DNA from 4 places in the Blautia pseudococcoides genome. Region 1 is predicted to be linked to each of the others. Evidence: predicted binding sites of a transcription regulator. Region 1 holds the regulator's gene; each other region holds the start of a gene.
What was found. Region 1 encodes NrdR, which represses ribonucleotide reductase genes. Its sites were predicted from a motif close to CACAANATNTTGTG; they were not measured.

Region 1 (3,171 bases):
GCAAAAAGCAGGCGCGGTGTGTTGGAAAAAATCGTATGGAACGCAGGACTTGCCCAGTCGTTAGCTGAAGGCGTATACAAAAGCCACATCTGGGAAACCAGTATAAAACAGCAGGAAGTACAGATCCCCAGGTTGACGGCTTTCTGTGCCTGTTTCTTTCCGCCGATCTCACTGATAATATCGGTCACAAGAAAAGACGAGGCAAACAGTATATTTCCCAGGGTCTGCTCCATGCCAAAAGCCCTCACCATAAGCAATACTTCAATGTTGGCAGTGATGGTACAGAAAACAGTCCATCCATACAGGCCGGATACATCAAAAAAGTAATATGCCAGCAATACAAAACTATAGATCAGCACCAGGGATACGATTAACAAAATTTCATTACTCATATTTGTCACCTACCCCAAATTCGGTGTTTTCCATCAGGATATCAACCCGCTCATTCTCTATATAGACAGGATAAAGATTTTGGGCAAATATCCGTATCACATCCCTGTCCGGCTTCATTTTAGTGGAATTCTCCACCATAACATTGATGCAGATCCTCTCAAATAAAGAAAGCCCTGTCTCTATATCACTTTTCATAGAAGTAAACGTCTGACCTGTAAGGCCGAACAACAGACATACCTCATCTGCGTATTTGGCAATTTCCCGGGGAGAAGCGGCAGCAATTCCCTTTTGGAGAACCTTTTCACGAAATTCCTCATCAAAAGTCTCCACTCCCATCTTGATCTTCAGACAGATACCTTTCTCTGCGAAAAAATCACGTGCTGCCTGGATCGCATCCTTATGCATCCAGTGACATTCAAAATGCAGCTCCCGTATCCTTTTTTCCGCACAGACCTCACGTATCAGTCGTAAAGTCTTCTCATCCAGGTCACAGAAACTACCTGAGTTGATCACTTCCAGTCTGTGAAAACAGCCTGTGACCTTAGCAAGCTCCGCCTGATTCAAATGAAAATTAGCTTCCTCATCCCTGGAAAAATCCAGATGATAATCACAGAATGTACAGCGGCGCCATTTACAGCCGCTTCCCCGAAGGAGCAAAATCTCCCGGGGATTCTTTTCCCGTATTACACTATAACGGTTACTTGGTTCCTGAATACTCATTTTTTTCTCTCCTTAGTTTTAATTATAGACAGGATGGTTACGAACTGTCTTTTTGGAAACCATTTAAAAACAAGGGGTTTCCATGAGGCACATTTTAGCAGAAAACCTGCAAAAATACAAGGGAAAATCATTGACGTAAGACGTCTATCTGTACTATACTAAGCCATAGATAACTTTACATAACATATCAAGGAGGACTTTTAAATGAAATGTCCATTTTGCAATCAAGACAACACCCGTGTCATAGATTCCAGACCGGTTCCAGATAATAATTCCATCCGAAGAAGGAGACAATGTGACGAGTGCGGCAAGCGCTTCACCACCTACGAGAAAATAGAGACAATCCCTCTGGTGGTCATCAAAAAAGACCAGAGCCGGGAGCAATACGACCGCACCAAAATCCAGGACGGCATCATGCGCGCCTGCTACAAGCGTCCAATCTCGGTGGAACAGATTGAGAAGATCATCGACGAGATCGAAACCGAAATCTTCAACAAAGAAGACCGTGAAATCCCCAGCACCGAGATCGGTGAAATCGTCATGGACAAACTAAAAGACTTAGACGCCGTAACCTACGTCCGCTTCGCCTCCGTCTACCGCGAATTTAAAGACGTAAACACCTTCATGGACGAACTAAAAAAAATCCTGAATTAATTTTAAACAAAGTGCGTCCATTATAAATTGCGCAAAACAAATATCTGCATCACCCTATTTAACTAAGTCCTCCCATCAAACCTTCCGAAGCCAACCCGCTGCACCCTTTTACAGCCAAAACCTACCGGATTTGGAGGGAATGAGGGGGCCGGGCCGGCCCCCTCATTCCCTCCAAATCTCGTAAACCTTCCCATGTATCCTAAATAATACTTGCAATCCCCCCATCATTTCGATACAATAACCATGACAATTAAATAATGAGGGAACTTCTAATGTTTAAAGGAGAAACCATGAAAAGAGTAAGATTCATTTTAACACTTCTCTTTGCACTTACCCTGACTACTGTACTCGGCGGCTGCCAAGACAAAAAGGAAAGCGGTAAAGAGTCCAAAAACAACGAAAGTTCCACAGAAACAAAAGCGGAACCAACCATGGGAGGTTCCATTGTAGTAGGAATTCCTCAGGATATAGAGGATAGTCTTGACCCACACAAATCGGTAGCGGCAGGAACCAAAGAAGTCCTATTCAATATTTATGAAGGCTTAGTAAAGCCGGATGAAAAAGGCAATTACATTGATGCAGTAGCCCAGTCGCACACCATTTCAGAGGATGGCAGGACTTACACCTTTACACTGCGTGAAGGCGTAAAATTCCACAATGGAGCGGACGTTACCGTAGACGATGTGAAATATTCGATCGAGCGATGCGCCGGTATCACGGAAGGAACAGAACCGTTGATAGCGGCTTTTTCTAATGTGGAAAACGTTGAAACTCCCGATGACAAAACCATTGTCATCCATTTAAAAGAAGCTGACACAGAATTTTTGGCATATCTTATTGTGGCAGTCATCCCAAAAGATGTGCAGGACCTGGCAGCCAACCCGGTGGGGACAGGCCCGTTTATGTATGAGTCCCGTTCTCCTCAGGAGAATATTAAGATCAAAAAATTCGCAGACTACTGGGATCGTGAGCATCAGGCATATCTGGATGAAGTTACCTTTAAAGTGGTAAGTGACAGCAATGCCATTGTGACCGGACTAAAAGGCGGCTCCCTGGATATGGTGGCACGTATTGACTCCAACCAGTCTGCCCAGCTCAAAGGTGAGGATTTTACCATCTATGAAGGCGGCATGAATCTGGTACAGGCACTATATCTGAACAATGCGGAAGCCCCTTTTGATGATATAAAGGTACGCCAGGCTCTCTGTTATGCAGTGAACCGTCAGGATGTCCTGGATATGATCGCAGACGGAAAAGGAACCATAATCGGCAGCAGTATGTTCCCGGCTTTTGACAAATACTACATGCCTGAACTTGCAGACAAATACCCTCAGGATGTGAAGAAAGCAAAAGAACTGCTGGCTGAAGCCGGATATCCGGATGGATTTGACATGACCATCACCG
Region 2 (3,171 bases), 2.3 Mb from region 1:
CCGTAAAATATGGCGTCTCCATGATCTCGTCCACACAGCAGGCCGGAAAAGCGCCCTTGTCCCTGGCAAGCTTCGCGGAGGCAGCAATGGCTGCATCTGCCATGGCAAATCCAATCTTGTCGCACATCTCCACAGCTTCGGCCTCCCCATAGGTAATCCCCAGCTTAATAAGCGCATCTGCAAGCCCCATGATACCGAGCCCAATCTGGCGCCATTTTTCCACGCTTTTTCTCTGCTCGTCCAAAGGATGCAGGGGCAGACCTTCTTCCAGAACCTCATTCAGCGCATTTACAGATGCCTGGACACAATTCTTAAAGCTGTCAAAATCAAAGAAGGCGGTGTCCGTAAACGCATTCTCAACAAATTCTGCCAGATTCACACTTCCCAGCAGACAGCTTCCCCCTGCCGGGAGCGGTTCCTCGGCGCATGGATTTACACCGGCATAGACAAAATCCTCCGTATTACTTAACAGATTCCAGCCTGTAATGCGGTCCCAGAACAGCGCACCCGGCTCTGCATAATCCCAGTTCGTCTCCGCAATCCTTCTGAACAGCTCCCTGGCATTGACAGTCTTCTCGATCACTTCCCCTGTCACTTCCCTGGTGTACCGCAGAAGATAATCCTTATTTTCCTTTACCGCTTCCATAAAATCCTCATGGATACGGATGGAGATATTTGCCTTTGTCACTTTGTCCAGGTCTGTCTTCAGATCAATGAACTCCTGCACATCCGGATGGGAACAGTCAATGGAGATCATCAGCGCCCCGCGCCTTCCATTCTGCCCGATCAGAGAAGTAACTAAAGAATACAGCTCCATAAAAGACACAGACCCGCTGGTCTCCTTGGCCGCATTGTTGATTTTTGCTCCCCTGGGACTTAATTTTGATATGTCAATGCCGCATCCGCCGCCATAACTATAGGTGCGCGCCAGTTTTTTTGCACAGTCAAAAATACTTTCTATTTCATCCTCAGGGGGCGCAATCACATAACAGTTGGAGTATGTCACCTTTCTGTTCTGTTTTTGAAGACCTCTGTTTGAGAGAATCCTTCCGCCAAACAGGAATTTTTTCTGTCTGATATACGCTCCAATCTCTTCATTTCCCCCGCTGATCCTTGTAAGCCAAGCCTCGAAATCCTCGTTTTCACAGCAGTATTTCTTTGTCCAGATATCCATTCCGAGCTGGTTCTCCTCACCCAGCCACTCTTCTATTGTCATAACATCGCTCCTTATCCAGATTTAGTCAACGATTTTTATATTACCACAATATATAGGGCAAATCAAGGTTCGAACCATAAGTTTTACACGGTTGTCTTTAAATTTAGGTACATAACTCCTTTTGCTCTAATATACTAAATTGATTGGAGGTATTGCTATGTCTGAAAACAAAATTCCCTGTCCCTTCCAGGGTCCGGGACAACAAAACCCTGAATTTATAGGCGGATATGACATGATCCGACCTACCGATAATCCCCAGGAATCCGATTACTGGATCTCTTCCGGAGAAACTGTCGTATACGATGCAGGTGAGAATATGGGTTCCGGCGGAAATCTGCACTTTTCTGACCGGCTTCGCATCTCAAAAGGTGCCGTGGGCGGCTGTACCAGCACGGTCACCCTTGATATAGAAGGAAACCCGCTGATGTATTCTTACTATCCGCCCCACTCCCTGGATATTATATTTGTGCTGGACGTGACAGCCAGCATGATGTCAGGGGGGAGCCGGAAAATGGCACTTGCCAAAAGAGCGCTGATACAGACCATAGAAATGCTCTGGCAAAAAAACAGGGAAACGGTTATCACTATCATCCCCTTCGCCCGGGATGCCTACATTCCCCAACCGGAGGGCGGCCTTTCCTACAATTATCTGGGCACCTTGTTCACCTGGAGGCGGTCCACTACCGGCGGCAACATGATAGGACAGATTCTTGGCTACCGGAACGGCAGCTATGTGTCTGCCACAGATATCCCGGCTTACATGCAGAATTCCGAACCGATCGCTGCCAGTGCGGAACTGAGCCTTTATAATTATTACAATTATTATAAGATCCGGTATTCTGATATTTATAACGCTGACGGCAGCCCAAAACCTGACACCGTTCTGGAGGATTATCTGGCCTCCGTATATGCGCAGAACCCTCAGGCTTATACCGGGAATTTTATAGAAGCCGTGGCAGACAATAGAGAACTGACTCCGGCCCAGCTCCCCTACAGCATGCATGACAATGGGTACCAAAACAATACGATCCTGGATAACCTGATCTGGGCAATCCCATACGGCGAGGATACCAACACGGAAGCAGGGCTCAGGGAGGCCTACAGCTTTTTTAAGACACCAGGATTTGCCCGGTCGGAGGATATTCTGAGAAGGGCTGTGATCCTCATAACGGACGGCCAGGCCAACCGTTCCATAAACCCTGCATATTCCCAGATCTACGCACAGCCTGACAGCGTGGACAGCGACTTTTTCCCGGACATTCCCGGCAGCCCATGGAGATACTTTATGTATCTGCAGCAGACATTGCCGAATCTGATCTCTGAGATTGGAAACCGTTCAGCCACTTATGATGAATTGATACTTGCCCTTCAGCGCGCCTGGCAGATATCAGAAAAACTTAAGGACCCAAAGGACGGCAATGCATCCGTATTCGTACTGGGTATAGAAATAGGCGCACAGTCCCCCGGTCCGTATACAAGGGAGAACGTTCTGGATATCATGCGCACCATTGCCACCACAGGCTCCTATCTGCATGAGGCAGCGGAGAACGGTTCCGAGAATCCCATCATTGAGGAGCTGGAACGTCTTGTAAAAAATCTTCTGGTTCTGACCGGAAGTCTTCGGGTCACGATCACAGATACCATCAATACCGCTCTTTTTGACTATGTACCCGGTACGCTCCGCATCAGCGGCACACAGGACGGCATAAAGCTGAAATCCAAAAGTGCCCCTGACATTACAGACCCCTCCGACCCGGATTACACTGTCTATGAAAAGCCGGCGCTTCTGCCGGATGTCAGTGATGGCAATGTGGCAGGCGGTGTCATCACTGTTGACCTGGGGGCAGTGCCCTTCCCCATTGCCTCCTCTGACAGCCAGGCGAAAGTACGCTTAATGTATGAGATAAAAGGCAAAGGCTCCGCGTACGGAACCCATCTGCATACAGACAATGACA
Region 3 (3,171 bases), 660 kb from region 1:
AGTGATGCCAAAGGAGGCTGTCATAGGTCTCAGAAGGGGTTTTATCTTGTCAGAGGGCTTTAGACTGCCTCCGTAAAATCCGCCCTCACAGTATGCCAGCGGATTGGTGGATGCCTTCATCTCCCCCAGATAGTCATAAGTTCTGATATGAAGCTGGCGGATCATTTCCAGGTAGAAGTCAAGCACCTCATAAAAATCACGGTTCTCCGCTCTGGCCTTTGCCAGGATCATGGGCAGATGCAGGCTGACAGCCCCCACATTGAACCTTCCCACAAACACGGGCACATCCCGGTCATCCGCAGGTGTCATACCGCCCCGCTCATACCAGGGGCTTAAAAAGGCGCGGCATCCCATGGGGCTGATCACCTTTTTATACTTTTTGTACATACTGGAAATATAGCCTTTCCCGCTCATGGACAGCCAGTCCGGATACATGGTTTTGGCTGAGCACGCAATACCGGCCTCGAACACATCCTCACTGGTGCCGCCCTCCCCGTGGATCTCCTCATCATATAAAAAGACAATCTTCGGAAACAGCACCGGTTTCCTGTGGCCTGCTTTTCCCTGTCCCTCTTTATGTACATTGAGAAGGGAAATACTGCACATCTTTTCAAACCGCTTGGTTCCCAGTCCCAGCGTCACTGTCACAAATGGGTAATCTCCTCTGGAGGAACCCACGGTATTGAGCTTGTACTCAATACCCTGCCATCCCTGATCAAAATCCCGCTGTACCTTGTCATATGCGTACGTTTCCGCTTTCTCCAGCGCGTGTTCCCACTCCGGGTCCACATATTTTAAAAATTCTTCTCTGTATTTTGTGTAGCTTTTCTCTGCATAAGGGGCAAGTATCTTATCCACCTCGGGCACAGTAAAACCGCCGTACTGCTGGGCAGCTGTACTCAGAATAATATCTCCCATAACATCAAAAGCGGTGTCCAGTGTCTTCGGTTCGTTGTACCACACATTCCCCATCTCAAATCCGCCCCTCAGCACATTTGCCACGTCAAAAAGACAGCAGTTCATGGTATCCAGCCTTGCGGACTGGTCATGAATGTAAATATAGCCGTCCTTACATGCCTGCAGCTCATTGCGGTTCATGAAGAATTTCCGGTACAATTCCTTGTTCAGTTCATTAAAGATCAGGCTCCTCTTGGTCGCAACCAAAGCACTGTCCGTATTGGCATTGCTCTTGTCACCGATATAACGGATAGACTGGCTTTTGGTATACACCTCGTCCATCATGTGGATAAAATCATGCTTATAATTTCTGTAATCCCGGTAGCTCTTGGCAACTGCAGGATTCACTTGCTCCAGTGCTCCCTCCACGATATTGTGCATCCCCTGGATGGTGATTTGGTCCTTTCCCAGGGACTCTGCCTTATCTGTGGCGTATCTGCACAGAAAGTCAATCTCCTGCTCTGTAAAGCTGTACATAATTCTTTCCGCGGATTTATTGACTGCTCTGACTATTTTCTGTACGTCAAATTCTTCTTTTGTTCCGTCTTTCTTAATTACATAAATCATTGCCTTCTCCTCATTGCAGCACTACATCTTGTGTCACTTATTATTTTATTGTTTTGTTATTACCAGATTTTGTATCACAAAGTATATCATGTTTCTCTTTGAAATGGAAGTGGGAATATTGCACAAATTCTTGACGAATTTAATCCAATATCCCCACCAAAGCCCTGTGGCCTCTGCATTTTCTACCGCGTAATATTATTAAGCCATTTATAACTTTTATACCGTTTCCAGGAAAACGGCACTTTTATCACCTCATCGCTGCACAATATTATGTAAACCCATGGCATGGGCACATGTATCACAAAGGCTGCCACAGCCGCAGCAAAAATAGAGCAGAGCCACATGATCCCCACATCCAAAAACAGCCCGAACATGGTATCTCCCCCGGCTCTGAACACGCCCACCACTAAAGTAGAGTTAAAGGACTGCCCCACCACATAGTAGGACATGATCACCATCATGACCTGAAGATAGGATTTTGCCAGAGGCGTCAGTTTCAGCATATTGCACACAAAGGGCGAGATGATCAGGATCAGGATACCTCCCGCTGCCCCAAACAAGAGGGACAACTTGGCAAACCGGTTTCCATAGTCCCTGGCAAGCTCCTCTTTCTTCTCTCCGATCGCCTTGCCTATCATGATGGCCGTTGCGTTGGAGATACCAAAGGCAATGACCATGGACAACTGTCTGCACACCTGTGCCACGGAATGCGCCGCCACAGAGGCGCTGCCCAGATGCCCCACAATGGAGGAGATTGCAGCCATACCCGCGCCCCAGGCAAATTCGTTGAGAAGCACCGGAAACGCATACACGAAAAAATCCTTTTCCAGCCATTTATATCTCTTAAACATGTCTTTGATGCGTATGAGGACCACATCATTTTTCTTCCGCGCATAATATACCACAATGATAACCTCCACAGCCCTGGCGCAGAGCGTGCCGATAGCCGCACCTGCTGCCCCAAGAGCCGGCGCCCCAAAAAGGCCGAAGATAAATATTGCATTCAGTATAATATTCACAGACAGGGATGTGGCGTACACCACCGTGGCGATGACCACACGCTCAATACTTCTGATTATGTTCAGATATACATTGGTAAACGCTGCAAGTATGTATGAAAATGCCACGATCCGCAGATAACTCACGCCCTCCGCAATGATCGCCTCATCTGAGGTAAAGATCCGCATCAGCAGGTCCGGCACACACACAGCCAGCGCCGTAAATACTGCAGCAGACAAAATGGCGATCCGAAAAGACATGCCCATAACCTTCTCAATGGTTCTGGTATCATGTTTTCCCCAATACTGGGCAGTCAGCACACAAGCCCCTGAGGTAAGCCCGAAGAAGATCAGGGACAATATAAAATACACCTGGTTAGCCAGGGAAACGCCGGAAAGGGCAGTCTCTCCCACTCTTCCCAGCATGATAACGTCCGTGGATGTAACCCCCACGTTGATCAGGTTTTGAAGTGCCATAGGCATGACAAGGCTCAGCACATTTCTGTAGAACCGCTTGTCCTCTGTTGTCATGCTAAATCTCATAGTTCAATCGTACCGTCAAAAACCACTTCCGCCGGACCTGTCATGTAAATGGTATTCTCTTTCCTGTCCCAGAAAATCTTCAGGTCGCCGCCCAGCAGTTTTACCG
Region 4 (3,171 bases), 2.2 Mb from region 1:
TATCCCTTTAGAGAAAAAAACTATCTGCAAATGTTTTTGTGAAAAATGTCCCCTTGTCAGCATATAGAAAAAGCGTTATGATGGTAAGACAGTTTTATTTATGAAAATCCGTTCTGCGTTATTTGAAAGTTACCATATACAGCCGGTATCTCTGCACGTGGCAGTTAGGCCCCCAGGCGGCAGAGCAGAAGTAACACAGGCGGATCATAGGAGATATATATGGAGTTATACGATTTGAACGAAATAGAGGAGCGCGTTATCCTGGTAGGAGTTCAGGAGGGTGACGGCGACGATACCGTGGAATCCGTGGAAGAGCTTGCAGAGCTTGCTAAGACAGCGGGCGCACTTGTGGTGGGCACGGTCATCCAGAAAAGAGAACGGATCCATCCCGGTACCTATGTGGGAAAAGGCAAGATGGAGGAGCTGAAAATGCTGCTCACAGCCCTGGATGCCACAGGGATCATCTGCGATGATGAACTGTCACCGGTGCAGATGAACAACCTGCAGCAGGAGCTGGACTGTAAGGTGATGGACAGGACACTTTTGATACTTGATATTTTTGCGGACCATGCGTCCACAAGCGAAGGAAAGATCCAGGTGGAGCTGGCACAGCTCCGTTACCGGGCAGTCCGTCTTGTGGGACTGCGTAATTCCCTGTCCCGCTTGGGCGGCGGTATTGGGACCAGAGGCCCTGGTGAGAAGAAGCTGGAGATGGACAGGCGTTTGATCAAAGAGAGAATTTCCCAGTTAAAACGGGAGCTTGAGCAGGTGAAGCGTCACAGAGAGCTTTTAAGAGAGGGCAGAAAAAGAGACCGCGTCATGACAGCAGCCATTGTGGGATACACCAATGCAGGAAAATCCACGCTCTTGAATACACTGACAGATGCGGGCGTTCTTTCAGAGGATAAGTTGTTTGCCACTCTGGATCCAACTACCAGAATGCTGGAGTTATCCAAAGGGACCAAAATTTACCTCACAGACACCGTAGGGTTTATCCGGAAACTGCCTCATCATCTGATCGAGGCGTTTAAAAGCACCCTGGAGGAAGCAAAGTATGCGGACATTATTTTACATGTGGTAGACGCGTCCAATCCCCAGATGGAAGATCAGATGCGAGTGGTATATGACACCCTGCAGGAATTGGAAGTGACCAATAAAAAAATAGTTACTCTTTTTAATAAACAGGACAAACTGGCAGAGGAACAGATACTCCATGATCTTAATGCCAACCATGTACTGCGTATTTCAGCTAAGACAGGGGATGGCCTGGACCGTCTGAGAGAAGTGCTGGAAAAAATTGTGACAGAAGACCAGATTTATCTGGAGCGTGTAATTCCTTATAAAGATGCAGGGATTCTGCAGCAGATCCGTAAGTACGGACATCTTATGGAGGAGGAGTACACAGAGGGTGGAATCGCAGTAAAAGCAAGGGTTCCGAAGGACATTTTAGGACGCCTGTAGACCATGGTTCCGACGGATATTTATGTGCATTTACGCAAACGTTGAATTAATAATTGGATTAATAAACTACCATATATTGGAAATATTAAAAGAATGTTTACAATATATGGTAGTTTTTATGGTTGACGAAAAGTATAACCTTTGCTACAATAGACCTACAGCGTTTATACAGAGGCTATACTCTGTGAATGCGAGGCGGGACGGAAAAACGGTCCTGCTTCTTTACATATAAGGAGGAAGAGGAATGTTTCAGGTAGTAAAACGTGATGGGGAAATCGCAGAATTCCGGCTGGATAAAATTGCGGAAGCAGTTAAGAAAGCATTTGATGCAACGGAGAATGAATACAGCAGTGACATGCTGGATTTACTGGCACTCCGTGTGACATCAGATTTCCAGAAGAAAATCGTAAAGGGGAAAGTTTCTGTTGAGGATATTCAGGACAGTGTGGAAAATGTACTGATCCAGGCTGGTTACTCTGATGTGGCAAAATCCTATATCCTGTACAGAAAGCAGAGAGAAAAAATCCGCAATATGAAGTCCACGATCCTGGACTACAAAGAGATCGTGAACAGCTATGTGAAGGTGGAGGACTGGAGAGTAAAAGAAAATTCCACTGTAACATACTCCGTAGGAGGACTGATTTTAAGCAACTCCGGTGCGGTAACTGCCAATTACTGGCTGTCTGAGATTTACGATACGGAGATCGCGGAGGCGCACAGGAACGCGGATATCCATATCCATGATCTGTCCATGCTGACAGGATACTGTGCCGGCTGGTCCTTAAAACAGCTGATCAAAGAAGGGCTGGGCGGTATCGAAGGCAAGATCACCTCCTCCCCGGCGAAGCATCTGAGCGTGCTCTGCAACCAGATGGTGAACTTTCTGGGAATCATGCAGAATGAATGGGCAGGGGCACAGGCTTTCTCCTCCTTCGACACATACCTGGCGCCTTTTGTCAAGGCTGACAATTTGAGCTATCCAGAGGTGAAAAAGTGTGTGGAATCCTTTATTTACGGCGTCAATACCCCGAGCCGCTGGGGAACGCAGGCACCATTCTCCAATATTACCCTGGACTGGACTGTTCCGGGCGATCTGGCGGAGCTTCCGGCTATTGTAGGCGGCAAAGAGATGACGTTTAAGTACAAAGACTGCAAAGAAGAGATGGATATGGTGAACAAGGCCTTCATTGAGACCATGATTGAGGGAGATGCCAACGGGCGCGGTTTCCAGTACCCGATTCCTACTTATTCCATTACCAGGGATTTTGACTGGTCTGATACGGAGAACAATAAGCTTTTATTTGAGATGACTTCAAAATACGGAACCCCTTATTTTTCAAATTATATCAACAGTGACATGGAGCCCAGTGATGTGCGCAGTATGTGCTGCCGCCTGCGTCTTGACTTAAGAGAACTGCGAAAGAAAACTGGGGGATTCTTTGGCTCCGGGGAGAGCACCGGGTCTGTGGGTGTTGTGACCATCAACATGCCCAGGATCGCATACCTGGCAGAGGATGAGGTGGATTTTTTCCGCCGCCTGGACCATATGATGGATCTTTCAGCCCGTTCTCTGAAAATCAAGAGAGATGTCATCACAAAACTTTTGGATGAAGGTCTCTACCCATACACCAAGAGATACCTGGGGAGCTTTGAGAACCATTTTTCAACCATTGGTCTTCTGGGCATGAACGAAGCCGGCCTAAATGCCAG

Region 2: the regulator NrdR is predicted to act here: its motif matches at 1,261-1,274, upstream of A4V09_RS14130 (adenosylcobalamin-dependent ribonucleoside-diphosphate reductase).
Region 3: the regulator NrdR is predicted to act here: its motif matches at 1,544-1,557, upstream of nrdD (anaerobic ribonucleoside-triphosphate reductase).
Region 4: the regulator NrdR is predicted to act here: its motif matches at 1,560-1,573, upstream of A4V09_RS13680 (ribonucleoside triphosphate reductase).

Annotation. Positions count from the first base shown of each region.
Region 1 covers NZ_CP015405.2:613,979-617,149, forward strand. The annotation lists gene A4V09_RS02850 (queuosine precursor transporter) at 1-392, opposite strand, end outside; gene A4V09_RS02855 (radical SAM protein) at 385-1,113, opposite strand; gene nrdR (transcriptional regulator NrdR) at 1,318-1,767, shown strand; gene A4V09_RS02865 (ABC transporter substrate-binding protein) at 2,058-3,171, shown strand, end outside.
Region 2 covers NZ_CP015405.2:2,958,733-2,961,903, forward strand. The annotation lists gene A4V09_RS14130 (adenosylcobalamin-dependent ribonucleoside-diphosphate reductase) at 1-1,216, opposite strand, end outside; gene A4V09_RS14135 (vWA domain-containing protein) at 1,374-3,171, shown strand, end outside.
Region 3 covers NZ_CP015405.2:5,084,440-5,087,610, reverse strand. The annotation lists gene nrdD (anaerobic ribonucleoside-triphosphate reductase) at 1-1,524, opposite strand, end outside; gene A4V09_RS23855 (MATE family efflux transporter) at 1,707-3,053, opposite strand; gene dapF (diaminopimelate epimerase) at 3,062-3,171, opposite strand, start outside.
Region 4 covers NZ_CP015405.2:2,860,238-2,863,408, reverse strand. The annotation lists gene hflX (GTPase HflX) at 220-1,461, shown strand; gene A4V09_RS13680 (ribonucleoside triphosphate reductase) at 1,706-3,171, shown strand, end outside.